DNA from 2 places in the Ferdinandcohnia salidurans genome. Region 1 is predicted to be linked to the other one. Evidence: riboswitches for the same ligand, from Rfam matches in the RefSeq annotation. Region 1 holds a riboswitch; the other holds the start of a gene.

The links. A riboswitch is a leader RNA that binds a small molecule or an ion and turns the genes downstream of it on or off. The one in region 1 is predicted to bind FMN.
Region 2: it holds a riboswitch for FMN, as region 1 does, so the genes downstream of both, ribD (bifunctional diaminohydroxyphosphoribosylaminopyrimidine deaminase/5-amino-6-(5-phosphoribosylamino)uracil reductase RibD) here and ACFSFW_RS05445 (ECF transporter S component) in region 1, are expected to answer to the same signal.

What each region holds. Positions count from the first base shown of each region.
Region 1 covers NZ_JBHUEK010000007.1:512,958-516,377, reverse strand. Annotated here, with positions in the region: gene ACFSFW_RS05455 (Nramp family divalent metal transporter) at 1-541, opposite strand, end outside; gene ACFSFW_RS05450 (LLM class flavin-dependent oxidoreductase) at 738-1,739, shown strand; FMN riboswitch at 1,849-1,978, shown strand; gene ACFSFW_RS05445 (ECF transporter S component) at 2,143-2,718, shown strand; gene ACFSFW_RS05440 (nuclease-related domain-containing protein) at 3,298-3,420, opposite strand, start outside.
Region 2 covers NZ_JBHUEK010000004.1:127,449-130,868, forward strand. Annotated here, with positions in the region: gene ACFSFW_RS01015 (DUF1002 domain-containing protein) at 1-55, opposite strand, end outside; gene ACFSFW_RS01020 (peptidylprolyl isomerase) at 248-682, shown strand; FMN riboswitch at 1,119-1,319, shown strand; gene ribD (bifunctional diaminohydroxyphosphoribosylaminopyrimidine deaminase/5-amino-6-(5-phosphoribosylamino)uracil reductase RibD) at 1,506-2,597, shown strand; gene ribE (riboflavin synthase) at 2,606-3,262, shown strand; gene ACFSFW_RS01035 (bifunctional 3,4-dihydroxy-2-butanone-4-phosphate synthase/GTP cyclohydrolase II) at 3,282-3,420, shown strand, end outside.

The DNA.
Region 1 (3,420 bases):
AATCACCAATGTTAGGGAGGAATAACATTGCAGAACCAACTACTGAAACAAACATTAGACCAATTAGAAACATCATTACTTTTTCAAATAGGAGATAACGACCACTCCAAATGAGAAGGAATCCTACGATTGCGTGAATAACAGCCCATGCCCAAAAGGGGAGAACGGGGAACATCGCGCTCATTGCCAAAGCACAGGCAGAGGTTGCCGCAGCTCCATACACAAATCCCCAAATGACAGAGTAAATACCGAAATAGCCAGTAGCCCATTTCCCCATTTGTTGCCAGCCTTCGATGATTGTTTTACCTGTACCAAGGTGCAAACGACCCACACCTTCATTTAAAAAGTATTTAAAAATAGAACCAAGAATAATTGCCCAAACAAATACTAGACCAAAACCTGCTCCTGCAACCAATGCTGCGACAAGGTCACCGGTTCCGACACCCGTTGCCGCTGCAACAAAACCTGGGCCAATCATCGCTATTTTCTTTTTATAACTCGTAGGTGCCTGTATTCGCGTATTAAGATTTAGATTTGACATAAAGTGCCCCCTTTGTCATGTTATTTGAATATTTCAATAATCCTATAGTCTAAAATTTTATCACACACTAGTTAAATAAACTTGATGCAAATGGTCTGAATATTCCTAGGAAAATTTCCTCAAGCAGGAAAGTTTGTTTCTTTCCTTTCAGTTGATAAAATAGGACTGAAGAAAAATGGAAGAAGGGATTCATGAAATGACAAATATAAATATACCAGTCTCCGTTCTAAACCTTGCTCCAATCCGCAAAGGACAGAATGAGAAAGACGCAATTGATGCTATGGTTGATCTAGCCAAAGCAACAGAAGAAATGGGATACACACGTTATTGGATAGCTGAACACCACAACTCACCAACACTGGTTAGTTCAGCAACACCAATTTTAATAAAACATACATTAGAACATACCGAAAAAATCCGGGTTGGATCAGGAGGTATCATGCTTCCAAATCATTCACCACTTGTTGTGGCTGAACAATTTGGAACAATGGCGACCATTTATCCAGATCGACTTGATTTAGGGCTTGGCCGTGCACCAGGAACGGACATGATGACCGCAAGTGCTTTAAGACGCTCACATAATGATTCTGTCTATACTTTCCCTAATGATGTAAATGCCTTGCTCACATACTTTGGACCAATGGAAAAACAAGGCTATGTAAAAGCTTATCCGGGAGTTGGTACAAATGTACCAATATATATTCTTGGTTCCTCAACGGATTCCGCATATTTGGCTGCCAAATTAGGACTGCCATATGTATTTGCATCACATTTTGCACCTCGGTTCATGGAAGAAGCAATTTCCATTTACCGCAAACGTTTTGAACCATCGGAATATTTAAGCTCACCATACATGATGGTTTGCCTAAATGTAATTGCTACAGAAACCGATGAAGAGGCTAAACGGGAACTAACAACCATGCAACAATTTTTCCTAAATGTTGTTCGTGGTACACAAACCCCGTTACAGCCACCCGTTGATAATATGGATGAACTGTGGAATCAGCCTGAAAAAGAAATGGCAACTTCTATGTCCAGCGTTACATTATTAGGAAGCAAAGATTCCATCCGGAACCAATTAACAAGCTTCCAAGAAAAATATAATGTCGATGAACTAATGGCCGTTTCGTACATCTATGATCCTAATAAACAAAAACGTTCGTATGAGATACTAAAAGAAGTTGTAGATGGAAAGTAATTGATTTTTGCTCGAGTAGTGGGAGCTTTTATTATTTATTGGGCGATTAGAAGCAAATTGCTTCACATTAATCTATAAACTTGATACAATAAAGTGTAATTAAATAATGATCTATCTTCGGGGCCGGGTGAAAATCCCGACCGGCGGTGATGAGTTTATTCTCTAAGCCCGCGAGCCGCAAGGCAGGATTTGGTGCGATTCCAAAGCCGACAGTATAGTCTGGATGGGAGAAGATGGAGGTTCTGCGCGTTCAAAAATTTTTACGTTTTGAACGTTTATTAAGCATGCCTTTACATTAACTCCCTCAAGAAACTATTCTTGGGGGTTTTTATTTGGGTATGTCTTAACAAGCTGAACCTTTCTTCTTTTGAGGTGGATCGACAAAAGAGGAGAGGAAAGAAAAATGAAAAAAATACCTTTACGTCAATTTGTGGCAATTGCAATGTTGAGTACGATTTCGTACATCCTAATGTTCTTCAATTTTCCATTGCCAACATTCCCAAGCTTCTTGAACGTCGACTTTAGTGATGTTCCAGCTTTACTAGCAGCACTTATTTTTGGACCAATGGCCGGTATCTTAGTTGAATTATTCAAAAACATGATTGATTATTTTATTACCGGCAGTGAAACAGGTGTACCCGTCGGTCACATCTCAAACTTTGTAGCCGGGATTATATTTGTTCTAACAACCTACTACATTTTTAAACTATTAAAAACAAAATTAGGCCTAACAATCGGATTAATTGGCGGCACAGCCATGATGGCAATCATCATGAGTGTTCTTAACTATTATGTCTTCTTACCGGCATTCAACTTTTTCTTGAATATCCCGGCGATGTCATCACCAGAAACACTCAAAATGGTGGTTTACGCAATCCTACCGTTTAACTTACTAAAAGGATTGATTGTGGCAACAATCTTCATGCTGTTGTATGCTCGCTTACATCCGTGGATTAATAAACAAGCGTCGTCTATATAGAGTTATGTAATGTCAGGCACCCAGGTTGGGTGCCTGTTTTTGGTATTAGAGAAGTCTTCGGAGACAATCGGAACTTACTCTTTGATTAAATGTCTCTGAGAGTATCTCTCTAAGACAAAACTAGTCAGTCTTCTTTTTTATTGTCCTTGAGACGCGCTCTCTAATACAAAGTCCAGCAATTCTCAGACTAAATGTCTTTGACACTGCTGCTCTAAGACAAAACACTGTTTGTTCTCTTTTTAATTGTCCCTGAGACACGCTCTCGAGGACAAAATCCAACGATTCTCAGAATATATGTCTTTGACACGCTACTCAGAGAAATACCGAATTAGCTTGTCTGTTAGAAAAATGATTGTAAACTAACTTTGTTTATTCATAGTATGTCCATCTATTGTTGCTAACAGCTTTATAACTCTTATCCAAAATTCTCTGTATTCTCTTCTTAGAGTCCACAATCCTACACCATTCCTGCACCAAATTCGTCGTAATCTTATATTCTGCAAACAAAAGTTTTAATTCCTCTACACTTCGAATAACTGCATCGATAACCAATTCCTCATGACCACAGCCACTACAAATTCACTTTCTTCCAACAACATTCACAGAAAGTGACCCACAATTCACACAACAAATCCCTTTTCGCAAGTCACTATACTTATATTTTGGTAATATACGATACGGAGACTCCTCCATATGCAATGA
Region 2 (3,420 bases), on a different contig from region 1:
ATGGAAAAATGAGTGAAAATACAAGTAATAATGAGAGTGTTATTTTATTTCTCAAACTAGTTCCTCCTTTATTTTTCGAAAAACAAGGTATCCATCGTACATATTATACATTATTCTTTCCCGGAAATATCTTTTTGACGGTATTTAGGAAAAACTCCCCCCTTTCGTATTGGATTATTACAACCATTTATAGTAAAATGAACTCGTTCAATACATATGGACGAAAGAAAATGAGCGGAGGTTTCAAATGAAAAAAGCAAGCATTGAATTCGAAAATGGAGAAAAAATCGTAATTGAGTTATATCCAAATGAAGCACCTGGAACTGTAGCAAATTTTGAAAAACTTGCTAACGAAGGTTTCTATAATGGACTTACATTTCATCGTGTAATCCCAGGCTTTGTTGCACAAGGTGGTTGCCCACGTGGAAACGGAACTGGTGGACCAGGTTATTCTATTAAGTGTGAAACGGAAGGAAATCCACATAAGCATGTGGCTGGATCGTTATCAATGGCACACGCTGGTAAAGACACTGGTGGAAGCCAATTTTTCATCGTACATGAGCCACAACCGCATTTAGATGGGGTACATACTGTATTCGGTCAGGTGATTGAAGGATTAGAGTCTGTTTACCGCATTAAACAAGGCGATGTCATGAAAGAAGTTAAAGTTTGGGAAGAATAATAGTAGATTTTAGACACAGCAGGTGATTCTTGTTGTGTCTTTTTCTTTTATTGTCCTATAATAATTCTTGAGGTGAGACTAGATGGGAAAAGGAAAATGGACAGTGTTTTTTGTTCTGCTATTATTATCTTTGGCATGGGGAGTCATTTATTGGTTGTTTATTGTCTAATTTGAATGCAAAAGTGTAAAATTCGACAAAATAATAATACTTTATGTTATACTGTTTTAAATCGCTATTAACTTTATTCAGTCGTTATTCCCGACTGAATAAAATTAAAGCCTCCGGCAGATGCCACGATTTTTCAGCGGAAATTTTTCGAGCATAGGATCAAAGACTAAGAACGCCACGTCCTGTGGCAACGTCTTTGTGACCCACCTCGTGTGGGCCTAAAAAAATCGGGCGGCAAATACGCCAAGGCGAATTTGATAATTTAATATTTTCCTTCGGGGTTAGGTGAAATTCCTTACCGACGGTGATGAACAATTTGTTCTAAGCCCGTGACCCATTTTAATGCCACATTTTATGTTGGTAGGCACTTTTGCCATAAGAATTCAAGGTTTTGGTTTCTTATTTAAAATGGTGGACTTGGTGAGAATCCAAGGCCGACAGTTAAAGTCTGGATGGGAGAAGGATGTTAGGTACGTACAGGTATGTGAAAAAATTTGCTCAATATACCCTTATTTGTGTTGGGCAAAAATACATATTGTGTGACTTGATTACATCTACCAGACCCCGGATAGTATTCCGAGGTCTTTTTTATTTTGGTAAATCAGATAGAAACTCCCTATTAAGTAAAAGATAAAAGAAAGGAGCGTAGTTAAAATGAGAGATCAGGATTATATGAATTTAGCGATTAATGTAGCAAAAGCGGGCGTTGGTCAAACCACTCCAAACCCTGTGGTGGGTGCAGTTATTGTAAATGACGGTCGTGTTGTAGGAATCGGAGCGCACCTGAAAGCGGGAGAACCTCATGCAGAGGTGCATGCCATTAGGATGGCAGGAGAAAAGGCACAAAATTCAACTGCGTATGTCACTTTGGAGCCATGCAGTCACCATGGAAAAACCCCACCTTGTGCGGATTTGTTAATAACTAGTAAGGTGAAAAGAGTTGTAGTTGCAACCACTGACCCTAATCCACTCGTCGCTGGAAAAGGCATTGCCAAACTAAAAGCAGCAGGGATTGAAGTAGAGGTTGGGGTTTGCAAGGAACAAGCAGATGCATTAAACGCAGTCTTTTTTCACTATTTAGATAAAAAACGTCCATACGTAACCCTAAAATCTGCTACCACTCTTGATGGAAAGATAGCGACCGTTACTGGTGAGAGCAAATGGATAACGGGTGAGGCTGCAAGACAAGACGTTCATTTATATCGTAGTATACATGATGCCATTCTTGTTGGTGTTAACACGGTACTTATGGACAACCCAAGCTTAACAACAAGATTACCGAATGGTACTGGGAAAAATCCTATTCGTGTTATTTTGGATTCGAAATTACGAACACCACTGGATTCGCAAATAGTAAATGACGGCAAAGCAGAGACATGGATTATTGTTTCTAATCAAGTAAACCAGGAGAAAATTAACGAGTTCTCCGAAAAAAAAGGCGTTCGAATTATTCAATTACAAGAGGCTAATTTATCTATCAGCACCATGTTAACACGCTTAGGTGAAGAAGGCATTTCCTCTATTTTTGTTGAAGGTGGAGCTGAAGTGAACGGCAGCTTTTTAAAGGAAAAAGCAATCAACCAGGTTATCGTTTATTTAGCACCTAAACTATTTGGTGGAAAGCAAGCACCAACTGCAATTGGTGGCTCTGGAATTGAATCAATTGATGATTCATTACAATTAACAATTAAATCGGTAGAACAGCTTGGAGAAGATGTGAAAATCATAGCCGAACCGGAATTGTAGGTGAAAAAATGTTTACAGGAATTGTTGAAGAAATCGGGAAAATTAAGGCGATAAATGGATCACAGGATTCGGTTGAAATGGTCATTAAAGCTAGAAAAATTCTTGATGATGTGAATCTGGGAGATAGTATTTCTGTTAATGGAGTTTGTCTAACGGTGACCGAATTTACATCAGACGGATTCACAGTTGATGTGATGCCAGAAACGGTTAAATCAACCTCGTTACGTGAGTTACAACGGAATGATGATGTCAACCTCGAAAGAGCGATGTCTGCAAATGGGCGTTTTGGAGGACATATCGTTTCAGGACATGTAGATGGTATCGGAAAAATTGTTCGCAAAGAACCTAAAGGGAATGCGGTGTATTATGAAATCGAAATTCCTGAAGAACTTATCCAGTTCATGATTTATAAAGGATCAGTAACAGTTGATGGAACGAGCTTAACAATCTTTGGGCTAACGAAAAATACATTAACTCTCTCGCTAATACCTCATACGCTAACAGAAACAATTTTGCGAAAAAAAGGAGTAGGAGACATTGTAAACATCGAGTGTGACATGCTTGGCAAATATGTCAGTCAGTTTATGCGAAGGTCTTTTGGAAATGAAAAATCAACTGAATCAAGGATTACAGCGAGTTTTTTAGAAGAAAATGGTTTTAAATAAAAATAAAGGGGGGACTACAATGTTTGACCCGATTGAAGAAGCACTTGCAGAACTAAAACAAGGAAAAGTAATCATTGTATGTGATGATGAAGATCGTGAAAATGAAGGAGATTTTATCGCGATTGCTGATAAAGCAACCCCAGATGTCATTAATTTTA